One region of the Janthinobacterium sp. Mn2066 genome, then DNA from elsewhere that is predicted to be linked to it. Evidence: predicted binding sites of a transcription regulator. Region 1 holds the regulator's gene; each other region holds the start of a gene.
The links. The regulator LexA, encoded in region 1, represses DNA repair genes until DNA is damaged. The targets are predictions, from matches to a motif close to ACTGTATNNNNATACAGT.
Positions count from the first base shown of each region.

Region 2: recA (recombinase RecA) is a predicted target of LexA. The motif match lies at 2,857-2,874, and genes of this name have one in related genera.
Region 3: dinB (DNA polymerase IV) is a predicted target of LexA. The motif match lies at 2,873-2,890, and genes of this name have one in related genera.
Region 4: ACL9RI_RS00145 (DNA topoisomerase IV subunit B) is a predicted target of LexA. The motif match lies at 3,091-3,108, and genes of this name have one in related genera.

Region 1 is NZ_JBMOUF010000015.1:118,594-122,850, forward strand. Features, by position in the region: gene ACL9RI_RS24910 (cystathionine gamma-synthase family protein) at 1-669, shown strand, start outside; gene lexA (transcriptional repressor LexA) at 870-1,508, opposite strand; gene rpsF (30S ribosomal protein S6) at 1,762-2,148, shown strand; gene priB (primosomal replication protein N) at 2,167-2,490, shown strand; gene rpsR (30S ribosomal protein S18) at 2,492-2,782, shown strand; gene rplI (50S ribosomal protein L9) at 2,810-3,265, shown strand; gene ACL9RI_RS24940 (replicative DNA helicase) at 3,423-4,257, shown strand, end outside.
Region 2 is NZ_JBMOUF010000003.1:283,095-287,351, forward strand. Features, by position in the region: gene ACL9RI_RS07575 (sodium:solute symporter family protein) at 1-168, opposite strand, end outside; gene ACL9RI_RS07580 (DUF4212 domain-containing protein) at 165-461, opposite strand; gene ACL9RI_RS07585 (sensor histidine kinase N-terminal domain-containing protein) at 454-1,992, opposite strand; gene ACL9RI_RS07590 (response regulator) at 1,989-2,711, opposite strand; gene recA (recombinase RecA) at 2,952-4,046, shown strand; gene recX (recombination regulator RecX) at 4,222-4,257, shown strand, end outside.
Region 3 is NZ_JBMOUF010000017.1:1,529-5,785, reverse strand. Features, by position in the region: gene ACL9RI_RS25535 (PEP-CTERM sorting domain-containing protein) at 1-478, shown strand, start outside; gene ACL9RI_RS25530 (recombination-associated protein RdgC) at 586-1,482, opposite strand; gene dinB (DNA polymerase IV) at 1,610-2,752, opposite strand; gene ACL9RI_RS25520 (S9 family peptidase) at 3,028-4,257, shown strand, end outside.
Region 4 is NZ_JBMOUF010000001.1:38,033-42,289, forward strand. Features, by position in the region: gene ACL9RI_RS00140 (molecular chaperone HscC) at 1-1,015, opposite strand, end outside; gene ACL9RI_RS00145 (DNA topoisomerase IV subunit B) at 1,015-3,012, opposite strand; gene kdpF (K(+)-transporting ATPase subunit F) at 3,485-3,574, shown strand; gene kdpA (potassium-transporting ATPase subunit KdpA) at 3,574-4,257, shown strand, end outside.

The DNA of each region.
Region 1 (4,257 bases):
CTGTTCCGCCCGAAAGCAGTCGGTGCGGGGCTGGTGGTCAATGCACTGACCAAGTCGATCGGCGGCCACGGCAACGCATTGGGCGGCAGCCTGACCGATACCGGCGTGTTCGACTGGACCCAGTACCCGAATATTTTCGAGAATTACAAAAAAGCGGCGCCAGCCCAGTGGGGCATCGCGCAAATCCGCGCCAAGGCCCTGCGCGACTTCGGCGCTTCGCTGGGACCGGAAGCGGCGCACCACATCTCCGTGGGCGCAGAAACCATGGCCTTGCGCATGGACCGCACCTGCTCCAACGCGCTGGCCTTGGCGACCATGCTGGCGGCCGATCCGCGCGTGGCGGCCGTGCATTACCCTGGCCTGGCGGGCCATCCACAGCATGGCATCGCCAGCGAGCTGTTCCGCAGCTATGGTTCGCTGTTCAGTTTTGAACTGAAAGACGGCATCGATTGCTTCGATTTCCTCAATCGTTTGAATCTGGCGATTCCCGCCAGCAACCTGGGCGACACGCGCACCCTGGTGATCCCCGTCGCCCACACGATTTTTTATGAAATGGGCGCCGAGCGCCGCGCCAGCATGGGCATCGCCGAATCGTTGATCCGTGTTTCAGTTGGTATTGAAGACGAGGCGGACTTGCTGGAAGACTTCCGTCAGGCGCTGGACGTATAAAACGTCCGGGCAATAAAAAAGGGCCGCAACAGCCATGTTGCGGCCCTTTTTTGCTCGCGATATGGCAACGTTGCCGCGCCTTCAGAAACCGTAGCGAGCAAGCCCGATATCGGGTTGAGTAGCGCAGCCATACATTCGGTATGGCGAGCAACGGATGCCCGAGAGTGGGCTGCGCAGTGGGTTTATGAAGGTGTGCCCAATCAGTGCCAGCTGCGCATCAGTCCGACTGCGAGACCTTCCAGGGCAAACTCATCTTCCGGCGAGACGGTAATCACCTTGAAGTCCGGGTTTTCCGGGAACAGTTCGATCATGGCGCCAGTCTTCTTGTAGCGCTTGACGGTGACTTCGTCGCCGATGCGGGCCACCACGATCTGGCCATTCTTGGCACTGTCGATCTTTTTGACGGCCAGCAAGTCGCCATCCATGATGCCGGCGTCGCGCATGGACCAGCCGCGCACTTTCAGCAGGAAGTCGGGTTTGGCCGAGAACAGGGCCGGGTCGACGTTGTAGCTCGCTTCCAGGTTTTCTTCTGCCAGGATGGGCGAGCCGGCCGCCACCCGGCCGATCAGCGGCAGGGACATCAGCAGCGCGGCCGGTACCTTGGCCGGCAGCGGTTCGGCTGCGGCGGCGCCGATCAGGCGGATGCCGCGCGACGTGCCGGGCGAAATTTCGATGGCGCCCTTGCGTGCCAGCGCCTGTAAATGCTCTTCGGCCGCATTGGCCGATTTGAAACCCAATTCGGTGGCGATCTCGGCGCGGGTCGGTGGGAAGCCCGTGTTTTCAATCGCGTCCTTGATCAGGTTCAGGATTTGTTCTTGTCGTGCTGTCAGCTTGATCATGGGGTTGGGGGCATCGTGAAATGCTGTCTATATGAACAGTCTGTATTTTTGTACAGTATCGCCGACTATGCAAGTCTATTTCAGGCTTTTTGACGGATTTTCCAGGAAAACTGTCGGCGCGGCAGTGTTGGCGGGCGCGAAACAGGGAATGGTTGAATAGTTTGCCAAGAGCGGTTATAATCTTCGGCTGACCTTCCCACACTCGTCTTGACGCCGAGGTGGGCGATTATCAATCCGACCTGAAGGAGTTTGCATGCGTCATTATGAAATAGTCTTTATCGTCCATCCGGACCAAAGCGAGCAAGTGCCCGCGATGATCGAACGCTACAAAGCCAGCGTAACCACCCGCGGCGGTTCGGTACACCGCGTGGAAGATTGGGGCCGCCGTCAAATGGCTTACTCGATCCAGAAACTGCCTAAAGCACACTACATCTGCCTGAACATCGAATGCGACAACGAGACCCTGGTCGAGTTGGAAACAGCATTCAAATTCAATGATGCCGTGTTGCGTCACCTGACCGTTAAAATGAAGAAAGCTGAAACAGCTCCTTCGCCGATGATGAAATCGGTACAACGTGAAGACGCGGCCAAAAGCCACCGCACCGAAGCACCAGCAGCTGCTCCAGCCGTCGCCGCTTAATTCTTGACAGGACCTGCGCTGAACCAGCTACAAGTTACCGCCATCATTGCCGAGCGCGAAACATTGCGCTACACCCCGGCAGGCGTGCCGATTGTGAATGCAGTATTGCAACACAGTTCGCAGCAAATGGAGGCCGGTATTGCCCGTTTGACCGAGTTTGAACTTGCCGCGCTTGCCGCTGGCGAAATTTCAGGCCGCTTCAGTCAGGCAAGCTTGGGCGGTGTGTATCAGTTCACAGGTTTTCTGGCCAGAAAAAGCCGCAACAGCAAGAGTTTGGTGTTTCACATCATTGATTTTAGTGCAGTCACAGTGACTAGCGCATTTTTAGATACAGGAGCCTGACATGGCATTCGGTAAAAAGTTCGACAAAAATAAGCTCAAGCTTAAAGAAAAACGCAAACAGCAAAACCCATTGTTCAAACGTAAGAAGTTCTGCCGCTTCACCGCAGCACACGTTGAACAAGTCGACTACAAAGACGTCGATACGCTGAAAGATTTCGTCCAGGAAAATGGCAAGATCATGCCAGCACGCCTGACCGGTACCAAAGCGCACTACCAGCGCCAAGTTGACACCGCAATCAAGCGCGCACGCTTCCTCGCGCTGCTGCCATACACCGATCTGCACCACGCTTAATCGGTCAGATATCCCTGGAGAAGAACTATGCAAATCATTCTGTTAGAAAAAGTTGTTAACGTCGGTAACCTCGGCGAAGTCGTCAAAGTTAAAGACGGTTACGCACGTAACTTCCTGATCCCACAACGCCTGGCACGTCGTGCTACGGCTACCGCTGTGGCTGAATTCGAAGTCAAGCGCGCTGAACTGGAAAAAGCTGCTGCTGCTAAACTGGCTGCATCGCAAGCTCAAGGCGAAAAACTGAACGGCCTGACCGTTCAAGTTGCTCAAAAAGCGGGTGTGGATGGCCGTCTGTTCGGTTCCGTCACCAACTTCGACATCGCTGAAGCGCTGAGCAAGCAAGGTTTTGCTGTTGAAAAAGCACAAATCCGTATGCCTACCGGCCCGCTGAAAGTTGTTGGCGAGCACAACGTTTCGGTTGCTCTGCACACCGACGTTGTTGTAGAAGTTGTTATCGCTGTCGTCGCTGACGCGAACGCGTAATCGTCTGCGGGCTCGTCCCGCAAGCGTTGCCGCATGATGAAAAGCCGGGCTTGCCCGGCTTTTTTGTCGTCTGTTTTTTGTATATTTGTCGTGACTTTTTCGCTGATTTTCAGCCCTTTTTTTTTGCCTTGACGCCGAAGCAGGTATAATTCGCGCCATGAACGCCCCCTCAGATCCACAACTGGATTCCCTCCGTATTCCGCCGCATTCGATCGAAGCAGAACAATCCGTCATCGGCGGCCTGCTGCGCGACAATGCTGCGTATGACCGCATTGCCGACTTCATGCATGCGGAGGATTTCTATCGCTATGACCATCGCATCATCTTCGAGCAAATCGTCAAGATGGTGAACGCTTCCAAGCCAGCCGATGTCATTACTGTCTTTGAAACCCTGACCCAGCTCGGCAAGGCCGATGACGTGGGCGGACTCGCTTACCTGAACGCCATGGCGCAAAACACGCCATCGGCCGCGAATATCCGGCGCTATGCCGAGATCGTGCGCGACCGTGGCGTGCTGCGCAAGCTCATCACGGTGGCCGACGATATCTCGGGCACGGCCTTCAGCCCGCAAGGCAAGGAAGTCAAGCAGATGCTCGACGAGGCCGAATCGAAGATTTTCGCGATTGCCGAAGAGGGCGCCCGCGGCGCCCAGGGCTGGACCGCGATCCAGCCGCTGCTGACGCAGGTGGTCGAGCGCATCGACGAACTGTACAGCCGCGACAACCAGAGCGAAATCACGGGCGTGCCCACCGGTTTCATCGACCTCGACCGCATGACGTCCGGTTTGCAACCGGGCGACCTGGTGATCGTGGCCGGCCGTCCATCGATGGGTAAAACGGCGTTTTCCGTCAATATCGGCGAAAACGTGGCGATCGACAGCGGCTTGCCGGTCGCCGTGTTCTCGATGGAGATGGGCGGCGCCCAGCTGGCCATGCGTATGCTGGGCTCGGTCGGCCAGCTCGACCAGCACCGTCTGCGGACTGGCCGCCTGA
Region 2 (4,257 bases), on a different contig from region 1:
GGTGGCGTACAGGCTGATGGTGGCGATCATGAACAGATAGCCTATCCACGAGCGCGGCATGCCTTCCTGTTCCAGCATGCTCAGGGCCAGCAGGAAGACGGCAAAGCCGGCGGAAAACAGCAAATAATAGCGCGACAGGCGCGCAAAGAAGCTGCGTGGCGCGCTCATGGCTGTTCCTCTGCCGCTTGTTGCGCCCGGTGAAATTCACGGTCGAGGCGGCGCATGGACCAGGCATATGCGCCGATGATGGCCAGGTACACCAGTGAAGCGCCCTGGGCCGCCATATAAAACGGCAAGGGCCAGCCGAACAGATTCAAATGCAGCAGTTCGCGCGCATAGAACACGGTCAAAAAGCCCGTCAGCAGCCAGATCACGAGCAGGATGAGCGTCAGGCGCTGCGTCTTGCGCCAGTGCGCGGCGCGGCGCGCCTGCAGGGCGGCGTGATCGGTCGGCTTATCCATAGTTGATGGCGTCAGGTTCGGGCGCGTCCGGCAATAGCTGCGCGATGGACAGGCGCAGCAAGCTGCCGGGCAGCTTCGGTGATTGCGCGCGCGGGTTATTGAAGATGTCGACTTCGGCACCGTGCTGCTGGGCAATTTCGCGCACGATGGCCAGGCCCAGTCCGCTACCGTCGGCATTGCTGCCCAGAATGCGATAAAAGCGTTCAAACACGTGCGGGCGCTCCGCTTGCGGAATGCCGGGCCCCGTATCTTCCACTTCCAGGATCGCCAGTTCGGCTGCGGCGCGCACGCGCACCGTGACGCTGCCGCCCGAGGGGGTATAGCGCAGGGCGTTATCGATCAGGTTGCCGAGCAGTTCGCGCAGCATCATCGCGTTGCCGGAAATCATGATGGGATATGGCGGCTGCTCGAAGCCCAGGTCGATCTGCTGGGCGAACGAGGTTTGCACCCAGTCATGCACCACGCCGCGCGCCAGTTCGTTCAGTGCGATCGGCTCGAACGCCGTGCCTGCCTGTGGCTGGTTTTCCGCGCGCGCCAGGGCCAGCAACTGGTTGACCAGCCGCGTGGCCGACTCCGAACTCTTGGCCAGCTGCATCAGCGAGCGGTGTATTTCATCGTGGTCGGTCTGGCGCAAGGCCAGTTCGGATTGCATGCGCATGCCGGCCAGCGGCGTTTTCATCTGATGCGCCGCGTCGGCGATAAAACGCTTCTGCATGTCGATCGACAGCGACAGGCGCGCCAGCATGTCGTTGAGCGAACCGACCAGCGGCGTGATTTCCTCGGGTACCTGGTCTGTTTCGATGGGGCTGAGGTCATCGGGCGGCCGCGCGCGGATGCGCTCCTGCAATTGCGCCAGCGGCGACAGGCCGCGCGCCAGCGCAAACCAGACCAGGGCCAGCACGATGGGGAGAATAATGAACTGCGGCAAAATCACACCCTTGATGATTTCATTGGCCAGCTGGGCCCGCTTTTCCAGGGTTTCCGCCACCTGTATCAGGGCGCGCCGTGCTTCCTCACCGCTGGCGCTGGCGGGCATGTCGAGGTAGGAAAACGCCACGCGCACGGGCGTGCCATGAATCGTGTCGTTACGGAACAGCACCACGCCGCTGCGGTAGCGTTCCGGGTCCAGCGGCGGCGGCAAGTCGCGGTCGCCCGCAACGTAGCCGCCATCCTGGCCGACGATCAGGTAATACACGGAGTCGATATCGTCGCCGCGCAAAAGGTCGCGCGCCGTGCGCCCGGTCCGTTCAGGCTGCTGGCTGAAATACTGGCCGCCCGGCTGCTTGACTTGCTGCGTCAGCATGGTGACGCTGTCTTCCAGCGCATGGTCGAACGGCTGGTTGGCGATGCCCTTGGCCACCAGATACGTGATGGCGATGCTCATCGGCCACAGCAGCAGCAAGGGCGCCAGCATCCAGTCGAGGATTTCGCCAAACAGCGAATGCTGGATGGTGTCGTCCTGTTCGCTGGGCGGCGGCTCGAACCAGTCGTCTGGTCCGGCCTCGTCTGCCGGCGCTTCGCGCGGTTTCACTTGCCGGCGGCGCCAGCGGCCTGGCTCGCTTCCGCGCTCAGGCGTGCCGCTTCCGAATATTTCTCCAGGCAATAACCGAGGCCGCGCACGGTGGCGATGCGCACGCCGCCCACCTCGATTTTCTTGCGCAGCCGGTGCACATACACTTCGATGGCATTGTTCGAGACTTCCTCGCCCCACTGGCATAAATGATCGACCAGTTGCTCCTTGGATACCAAACGGCCGGTGCGGCTAAGCAGGACTTCCAGCAAGCCCAGTTCGCGCGCCGACAGGTCCAGCATCTGCTCGTTGATGTAGGCGCTGCGTCCCACCTGGTCGTAGCTGAGCGGGCCGTGCTTGATGACGGTGGCGCCGCCGCCGGCGCCGCGGCGCGTCAGCGCGCGCACCCTGGCCTCCAGTTCCGACAGGGCGAAGGGCTTGGCCATATAATCATCGGCGCCCAGGTCCAGGCCATTCACGCGTTGCTCGATGGAATCGGCCGCCGTGAGTATCAGCACGGGCAATAGCGAGGCGCGGGCGCGCAGGCGGCGCAGCACTTCCAGGCCCGACATCTTGGGCAGCCCCAGGTCGAGGATCAGCAGGTCGAATTCCTGGGTGGACAGGGCGGTGTCGGCTTCCTGCCCGTTTTTGACGTAATCGATGGCATAACCGGACTGGCGCAGCGAACGCGTCAGGCCATCGGCCAGCACGCTGTCATCTTCGGCAAGTAAAATACGCATGGTCAGACTTCCTGAGCTTGCAGCAATGGAAAAAAGAAGTTTGACTGTATTGTGTTTCATTTTCCGCAAGGTGGCGAGTATTTATGTAAAACAAGGACTGTATTGACCTGTTTCAAAACAAATCCACGTTCCGCTTGCATTGATCACTGTTTTTTTATACAGTAGTGACTGTTTAGAGAATTTAACCAACCCCGCGAGACTTTACTCCGCGCCCAGGCTGAAAGAACGCTGAAAGAACATATGGACGATAAAAAAGCTGTAGTACCCGCATCGGAAAAAGCCAAGGCGCTCGCCGCCGCACTGGCGCAGATCGAGAAGCAGTTTGGCAAAGGTTCGGTCATGCGCATGGATTCCAGCGCACCGATCGAAGAAGTGCAAGTCGTGTCGACCGGTTCGCTCGGCCTCGATATCGCGCTGGGCGTCGGCGGCTTGCCGCGTGGCCGCGTGGTGGAAATCTACGGCCCTGAGTCGTCGGGTAAAACCACCTTGACCTTGCAAACCATTGCTGAAATGCAAAAACTGGGCGGCACCTGCGCCTTTATCGATGCCGAGCACGCGCTGGACGTCGGTTACGCACAGAAGCTGGGCGTCAATCTGCATGAATTGCTGATCTCGCAACCGGACACGGGTGAGCAGGCGCTGGAAATCTGCGACGCCCTCGTGCGTTCGGGCAGCGTCGACCTGGTCGTGATCGACTCCGTGGCCGCCCTGACGCCACGCGCCGAGATCGAAGGCGATATGGGCGATTCCTTGCCGGGCCTGCAAGCACGTCTGATGTCGCAAGCCCTGCGCAAGCTGACCGGCTCGATCAACCGTACCAATACCCTGGTCATCTTCATTAACCAGATCCGCATGAAGATCGGCGTGATGTTCGGCAGCCCGGAAACCACCACCGGCGGCAATGCGCTGAAATTCTACGCTTCCGTGCGCCTCGATATCCGCCGCACCGGCTCGATCAAATCGGGCGATGAAGTGATCGGCAATGAAACCAAGGTCAAGGTCGTCAAGAACAAGATCGCGCCACCGTTCAAGGAAGCGCATTTCGACATCCTGTACGGCGCAGGCACGTCGCGCGAAGGCGAAATCCTGGACCTGGGTTCGGACGCCAAGATCGTCGAAAAATCGGGTTCCTGGTATAGCTACAACGGCGAACGCATCGGCCAGGGCAAGGACAATGCCCGCGCCTTCCTGCAAGAGCGTCCGGCGCTGGCGCGTGAAATTGAAAACAAGGTACGCGCTTCGCTGGGCGTGCGTGAACTGCCGCCGCTGGCTGCCGAAAAACCTGAAAAAGCGGACAAGGCTGCCAAGGCGGTCGAAGCCAAGGTTGCCGAGTAAGCTGTCGTTGGCGTGTCTGCCTGGGCTGGCTTGGGCCAGCCCAGGACTAGCCGCCTGCGAGAGGCAACGGCCGGCTGCGCTGCAGCTTGCCGCATAAAAGTTCTACAATGATTGCCGTCTTGCGCCCGTGCGCCAGGCGGCAATTGTGTTTTTGGGTACGGATAAGGGTGTATGTATGGCAGCGGTACAACTAAGCCTGAAGGGCAGGGCG
Region 3 (4,257 bases), on a different contig from region 1:
CCAGACCGGCCTCGATGGCTTCACGATCTTCGTGCCCGTCACGGCCAGCCTGGTCAGCGCCAGCTACCCCGCGCCGTACAACGGCGCCCCCGGCTTCTGGTCGGCAAGCAGCAGTGCCCAGCTCGACCTGGCGGGCAACGGTACGCAAAATCTGGTGGCGCCGGCAGGTTATGCCGCCTACACCTGGTGGGGTAGCAATACCCAATCCGTGTACACGCCAGGCTCGACAGCGAACTTCAGCATCACCTTGAGCAATGTTGCGGTTGGCAACAACACCGTCGGCCTGACCACTTATTTCGGCTTCGGCGCTGCGACGGCAGAGTCGGCCAGCAATCAGTACGGCAATTACTCCACCTTTACCGGCAACTTCGCTTCACCGGTGGCAGCAGTGCCTGAACCGGGAACCTATGCCATGTTGCTAGCTGGCCTCGGCCTGCTGGGCTTCGTGGCGCGCAGCAGAAAATCAGGCGCTGCCTGATCTTTACTCCGCAGCATTGAGAGCAGCCCGCTACCAGCGGACGATGCAAAACGGCCCGGTGCATACTGCCACCGGGCCGCCAGGACTGATCGCGTTGAACTGGAAACTTAAGCCGTCGCTTCGCCGCCCAGTGCTTCGACCACGTCGGCCATCAGCTTGCTCAGCTCGCCCGTCATCAGCATCAGGTCGCCGTCGAAACGCTCGTCGTCGTTCTTGGTGCTCGATTCCGTTTCCTTGATCACGTCCAGCGGCTTGACGCTCTTGATGGCCAGGGATTCGGTCAGCACGAACGAGATCTTGTCGTTCCAGGTCATGGCCAGGCGCGTGCATTGCTTGCCGGCCGCGATATGGCGGCGCACATCGTCCGCTTCCAGGGTGTGGCGCACATAGCGCACGGTGGCCTTGCTTTCGCCGGTGGCGCGCAATTCCGTATCCATGTCCACCGTGAAACCGGCAGGCGCGTCGTCCGCTTGCAGCCATTCCGTCATCACCGCCACTGGCGAGCGCTGCACGCGCAGGCTTTCCAGCGGCAATTTGTCGACGGCTTTCAACAGCAGCTTGATCACTTCGTCCGCCTTGGCAGGGCTGGCCGCATCGACCACCAGCCAGCCATTGACGGGGTCGATCCAGGTCCACACATTGCTGCGGATGCTGAAAGCGCGCGGCAGCAGTTCGTCGGCCACCCGCTCTTTCAATTCCTTCATGGCTTTCTTGCCTGGGGCAAAACCTTGCGCTTCTTCCATTTCAGCAGCGCGGGCCTTGGCGACCTGGTTGATCACGGTCGCTGGCAACAGTTTTTTTTCTGTCCCCAGCAAGATCAGCATCTGCTTGTTCACCACGTGAACCAGGCCACCGTTAGGGCGTGGCGTATCCCAGCCCTGGCGCATCAGATCCATGCTGGTCGCCGGCGTAAATTTGTTCGAGGCCAATGCCTCTTCCAGTTGTTCTGGCGTATATGCCCAAGGAGCGGGCAGGCGGTAAATCTGAAGATTCTTGAACCACATAGTTTTTGTCTTCCGTTTGTTTCAGTATTGCCAGGGGAACGCCATTCTACACTTTTGACATGGCGATGCCGTCAAAGGCGCGGTCTGGCGCGGTGCTTTTTTCACAATCAATCAGGGGGCAATGCCGCTACAGGGCGGGGAACAGCTCCGCCTGCGCAGGGACTTGCCGCGCTTGCTGTACCAGTAAGGCAGGATCGCACAAGGTCGAGATGCGCACGCCCAGCAGGCGGATTTTTTTCTCGAACGGCACCCGCTTTAAACAATCGCGGCTGGCGCGCAGGATGGCGGCCGCGTCTGCCGTCGCGCTGGGCAAGGTGATGTCGCGCGTCACCGTGCTGAAATCCTCGAAGCGCAGCTTGATGCCCACCGTGCGCCCCGCCAGCGCCTGCTTGTCCAGGTCGCCCGCCACCCGCGTGCACAGGCTTTCCAGTTTTTCCGACAGGATGGCGCGGTCGCGCACCACCTGCAAGTCGCGCTCGAAGGTCGTTTCGCGGCTGACGGACTTGGTTTCGCGGCTGGTCTGCACGGGCCGCTCGTCGATACCTTGCGCCGCCTGGCACAGCCAGCTCGTGTACAGGTCGCCAAACTGCGTGCGCAACATGCCCATGTCGGCTTGCGCCAGCTCGCCGATGGTATTGACACCCAGCGCTTCGAGCTTGGCCGTGGCCTTGGGACCGATGCCATTGATTTTTTTTGCCGGCAAGGGCCACACGCGGGTGGTCACATCCTCGGGATGCAGGATGGTCAAGCCATTCGGCTTTTCCAGGTCGGAACAGATCTTTGCCAGCAATTTGTTCGGCGCCAGGCCGATCGAACACGACAATCCCGTCGCCTCGAACACGGCCGCCTTCAGGCGCGCGGCCACCTGCGGCGCCTGCTCGCCATGCTCGGTGAGGTCGATATAAATCTCGTCGATGCCCACGTTTTGAATCACCGGCGCAAGATTGGCTACGGCCTGCTTGAAGCGCGCGGAATACTCGCGATACGCCTCGAAATCGGCCGACAATAAAATGCTGTCCGGCGCCAGCTTGGCCGCCTTCATGATGCCCATCGCGGAAAACACGCCAAAGGCCCGCGCTTCATAGGTGGACGTGGTGACCACGCCGCGTCCCACGTAATCGCGCATGCGCGCATATTGCCGCGTGCCATCAGGCAACAGCAGCGGTTGCTGCAAGCGGCCGCCACCGATCACGACGGGCTGGCCGCGCAAGTCCGGATATTTCAACAATTCGACGGAGGCAAAAAACGCATCCATGTCCAGGTGCGCAATCCAGCGGCGGGCACCCCCGCTGCTGGAGACTCCGTAGCGCGCATCGGCAAGTGAAGAAACGGATGTGGTCAAGGACACCTCGCGGCGGTTAAGCCTGCCTGCAGACGGTTGCGGCAAGATACTGTGTATGCATACAGTATTACCTGAAACGCGCTGGGATGCAAGTTGAAACGAACAGCGCACATAACATTCCAAATAAGCATGACGGGGATCAACGGTTGCTTTTCTCAATGGCAAGATTAGAATCTTGGCACAACACTATAAAGGGAGTTGCCTTGTCTATCGCACATCACGCCTTACGCCGCCTGTCCATTTGTTCGACCATCTTGCCTGCCTTGCTGCTATCGGGTTTGGCGCAAGCTGCCGATGCCCCCGCTGTTGCCCCGGTTGCCCCGGTCGCTGCCAAAACGGCCTGGCAGGAAACCCGCCACGGCACCGTCGTGACCGATGATTACCGCTGGCTGCAAAAGAAAACCGATCCTGCCGTCATCGATTACCTGAATGCAGAAAATGCCTATACGGCCGCCGTGACGGCACCGATACAGCCGCTGGCCGACAAGGTCTTTGCGGAAATCAAGGGCCGCATGCAGGAAGTGGATTTATCTGTGCCTGTGCGCATCGGCAACTTCTACTATTACACGCGCACCGAAGCAGGCAAGCAGTATCCGATCAATTGCCGCCGCCCCGTGGGCGCGAACGGCGCTTATGATGCGCAAGCGCAAGAAGAAATCCTGCTGGACCAGAATAAGTTGGCCGAAGGCCAGAAATTTTTTTCCGTGCGCGCGTTTTCCGTCAGCCCGAATGAGCAATTGCTCGCCTACACCACGGATACGACGGGCTTTCGCCAGTACGAATTGCATATCAAGGATTTGAAGACGGGCCAATTGCTGACCGATAGCATGCCGCGCGTCACTTCGCTGGCCTGGGCGGCGGACAACGCCACCTTGCTGATGACACAGGAAGACGCCACCACCAAGCGTTCGGACCGTTTATTCCGCCTGGCCCTGGGCGGCAAGCCGCAAGAGGTCTACCACGAGCCGGTGGAACAGTTTTCCATCGGCCTGGGCCGTACGCACGACAAGAAATTCTTTGTGCTCGAGGCGCGCAGCACCGATACCAGCGAAACCTTGCTGTTGCCAACCGACCAGCCCAACGGCGTCTTCAAATCGGTGTTGCCGCGTGAAAAAGGCCACCGCTACAGCGTCGAACACCGCGATGGCCAGCTCTACATCCTGACCAACAAGCATGCCAAGAACTTCCGCATCGTCAGCGCGCCGCTGTCAGCGCCGCAGCCAAAAAACTGGAAGGAGCTGGTGCCGCATGACAAGAACGCCGTCATCAAGTCGATCGACGTGTTCCAGGGTTACCTGGTGGTGATGGAAAAGGCGCGTGCACTGAACCGCGCGCGCATCTACGATTTCGCCAGCAAGCACTGGAAAACCGTGCAATTCGACGACCCGGTCTACCTGGCCAACCCGGCCGGTACGCCGGAATTTAACGCCACG
Region 4 (4,257 bases), on a different contig from region 1:
CCAGGGCCACGGCTTCATCCGGGTCCAGGTGGATGGCGGGGAAGCGGCCAAACATGCGCGAGACCAGTTTGCGTACCAGCGGCATGCGCGTGGCGCCGCCGGCCAGCACTACTTCATCGAGTTCCGAGGCGCGGATGGTGGCGTCGCGCAGCGCCCGTTCCACCGGCACGCGCAAGCGGGCCAGCAGCGGTTCGCACAACTGCGCCAGTTTGTCTTCGCTGATTTCCCAGTGATAGTCTTTATCCTGATAACGCGTGCTCATGCGCGCTGTCGGCTGCTCGGACAGCAGGCGCTTTACCCGCTCCGCCTCGTCGCGCAGCAACTGCTGCTGGCGCGCATCGAACAATCGGCTGCCGGCAGCGCTGCGTAAGCCGCTTTCTTCCAAAAAGGCGTCGACCAGCACGCTGACGAAATCCTCGCCACCGAGGAAATTGTCACCGGCCGAGGCGCGCACTTCCATCACGCCTTCGAACAGTTCCAGGATCGAGACGTCAAAGGTGCCGCCACCCAGGTCGAAGACGAGAAACTTGCTTTCCTGTTCCTTGTCGCGGATGCCGTAAGCCAGTGCGGCGGCCGTCGGTTCGTTCAGCAGCCGTTCCACGCGCAAGCCTGCCAGCTGTCCGGCGATGCGCGTGGCCTTGCGCTGGGCATCGCTGAAATACGCTGGCACGGTGATGATGGCTTCCTCGACCGGGTGGCCGAGAAAGGCTTCCGCATCTTCCTTCAGCGCGCGCAGCACCATCGACGACAGTTCTTCCGGGCGGAATTGCTGCGTGCCGAGCGTGATTTTCTTTTCGCTGCCCATATAGCGCTTGAAGACCGACGCCGTCAGCTGCGGGTGCGTCTGCAGGCGCTCGCGCGCGGCGCGTCCCACCAGCACGGTGCCGTCTTCGTCGATGCTGACGCACGACGGCGTCAGGTGTTCACCGAGTGCGTTGGGGATGATGGAAGCCTTGCCGTCGCGCCAGATGGCGGCCAGGCTGTTGGTGGTGCCGAGGTCGATACCGATGATCATCAGATATCCGCCTCCGCCTCATTGCCGTGTTCTTCGATCCAGGCGCGGCGTCCGGCCGCTTCGCCTTTACCCATCAGCATATTGAAGCGGGCGGCCGAGGCCATGTGGTCGACTTCGCCCAGGGTCACGGGCAGCAGGCGGCGCGTGTCCGGATTCATGGTGGTTTCCCACAACTGCTCGGCGTTCATCTCGCCCAGACCCTTGAAGCGGGAAATCGCCCAGGCGCCCGGTTTCACGCCTTCCTTGCGCAGCTTGTCTTCGATGGCCAGCAGTTCGCCGTCGTCGAGCGCGTAGATTTTCTGGATCGGTTTCTTGCCGCGCGCGGGCGCATCGACGCGGTACAGCGGCGGACGGGCGATGCAGATATGGCCCTTGGCGATCAGCGCGGGGAAATGCTTGAAGAACAGGGTCAGCAGCAGTACCTGGATATGCGAGCCATCCACGTCCGCGTCCGACAGGATGCAGATTTTGCCGTAGCGCAGGCCCGACAGGTCGGGCGTGTCGCCATGCGTGTGCGGATCGACGCCGATGGCCACGGCGATATCGTGGATCTCGTTATTCGCGTACAGGCGGTCGCGGTCCGTTTCCCATGAGTTCAGCACCTTGCCGCGCAGGGGCAGGATGGCCTGGAATTCCTTGTCGCGGCCCATCTTGGCCGAACCGCCCGCCGAGTCGCCCTCGACCAGGAACAGTTCATTGCGCGCGATGTCCGACGATTCGCAATCGGTCAGCTTGCCCGGCAAGACAGCCACGCCCGAGGATTTTTTCTTTTCCACTTTTTGCAGCGATCGCTGGCGCGACTGCGCCTGCTTGATCACCAGTTCGGCCAGTTTCTTGCCGTATTCGACGTGCTGGTTCAGCCACAGTTCCAGCGGCGGCTTGGAAAAGGTCGAGACCAGTTTCACGGCGTCGCGCGAATTGAGGCGTTCCTTGATCTGGCCCTGGAATTGCGGGTCCAGCACCTTCGCCGACAAGACGAAGGAGGCGCGCGCAAAGACGTCTTCGGGCAGCAGTTTCACGCCCTTGGGCAGCAGCGAGTGCATTTCGACGAAGTTTTTCACGGCGCCGAACAAGCCTTCGCGCAAGCCCGATTCATGCGTGCCGCCGTTCGAGGTGGGAATCAGGTTGACATACGATTCGCGCACGATGGCGCCTTCTTCCGTCCACGCCACCACCCAGGCGGCGCCTTCGCCTTCGGCAAAACCGTCGTTCTCGCCGTTGGCGTATTGCGCGCCTTCGAACAGGGGAATCAGGGTTTCGCCGCTGGAGGTTTGCGCCAGCGCTTCGGTCAGGTAGCCGCGCAAGCCTTCGGCATACATCCAGGTTTGCGTGTCGCCCGTCTTCGCGTTGGTCAGGGTCACGGTGACGCCGGGCAGCAGCACGGCTTTCGAGCGCAGCAGGCGTTGCAACTCAACTTGCGAAATCTGCGGCGAGTCGAAATATTTCGGATTCGGCCAGGCGGTCACGCGCGTGCCCGACTTCTTGCCATCGCGCGGCGCCGGCTTTGAATGCAATGGTTCGATCACGTCGCCATCGGCAAACACCATGTGGTGCAAGCCGTTGCCGTCGCTTTCCTTACGCCAGACGGTGATTTCCAGGCGCGAGGACAGCGCATTGGTGACGGACACGCCGACGCCGTGCAAGCCGCCCGAGAACGCGTAGGCGCCGCCCGAACCCTTGTCGAACTTGCCGCCCGCATGCAATCGCGTAAACACGATTTCCACCGTCGGCACGCCTTCTTCCGGGTGCAGGCCGACGGGAATGCCGCGGCCATTGTCTTCGACGGTGATGCTGCCATCCGTGTTTTGCGTGACGGCGATGTGCGTGCAGTGGCCGCCCAGCGCCTCATCGGAGGCATTGTCGATCACTTCCTGGATGATATGCAGCGGATTTTCAGTGCGGGTATACATCCCCGGGCGCTGCTTGACCGGTTCCAGTCCTTTCAGGACACGGATGGATGATTCGCTGTAGTCGGATGCTGGTTTTTTAGTGGCCATACGTGTTCAAGCTAAGTAAAGACAAGGGTTGGAACGCCAGGCCAGCGCGCTGCAGGCGCAATGACAGCGGCGGCGATAGCTGTATGAATATACAGTATATCCCGTCCAGCGTCACTGGGGGAGGGCAGGCGGCAGGCATGGCGTCCTTGTGCGGACGCTTGCGCATTCTATCTTGATCGGCGAGCAATAGCGCTACTCCTTGGCAACAATGGTGCGCCGCATCGTGATGTTTTAGTACTAATCTAGGGCAAATCCCACGATGTATATGCGCTGCAGCCCCGATTTTTACATGTTGTTTACATGGCGCTCCCCAGTCTTTACCAATTTTTTATACCCTTTTTGTTAACCTGTTTTTATCAACACAAACCTGAGTGAGGGTGGGAATGGATATCGTCTATATCGGCTTGATTGCCGTGTTTTGCGTGGTGGTGGCGGGTTTCGCCATCGCCTGCGACAAATTAGGGAGCGTGAAATGAACGCATTTTATGTACTGGGCGCCGTGGTGTCGGCCGGCTTGCTCGTGTATCTGCTGGTAGCGCTGCTCAAGGCGGAGGAGCTGTGATGACGACCCAATCGATACTGTTACTGGTGCTGTTCCTGGTGGTGCTGCTGGCCCTGGCGTATCCGCTGGGCCTGTACATGGCCAGGGTGGCTGGCGACGCGCCCGTGCCTGGCCTGGCCTGGCTGCAGAAATGTGAAAACCTGCTGTACCGCTGGGCGGGGCTGTCAAACGACAAGGCCATGGGCTGGAAAGGCTATGCCATCGCCCTGATCGTCTTCAACACCCTGGGCGCCTTCTTCGTGTACGGCCTGCAGCGTTTGCAAGACCTGCTGCCGTTCAATCCGCAGGGCCTGCCTGCGATTACCCCCGACTCCTCGTTCGATACCGCCGTCAGCTTCGTGGCCAACACCAACTGGCAGGGTTACAGCGGCGAACAGGCCATGAGCTACCTGACGCAGATGCTGGGCCTGGCCTGCCAGAACTTCTTTTCGGCTGCCACCGGCATCGCCGTGATCTTTGCCCTGATCCGTGGCTTTTCCTCGCGCTCGAGCAAATCGATCGGCAATTTCTGGGTCGACCTGGTGCGCTCCACCCTGTACATCTTGCTGCCGCTGTCGCTGGCCTTGTCCGTGGTGTTCATGGGCGAAGGCGTGATCCAGAATTTTTCGCCGTACAAGGAAGTGACCCTGCTCGACCAGGTGGCGTATGAAACGCCAAAAACCACGGCCGATGGTCAGCCTGTG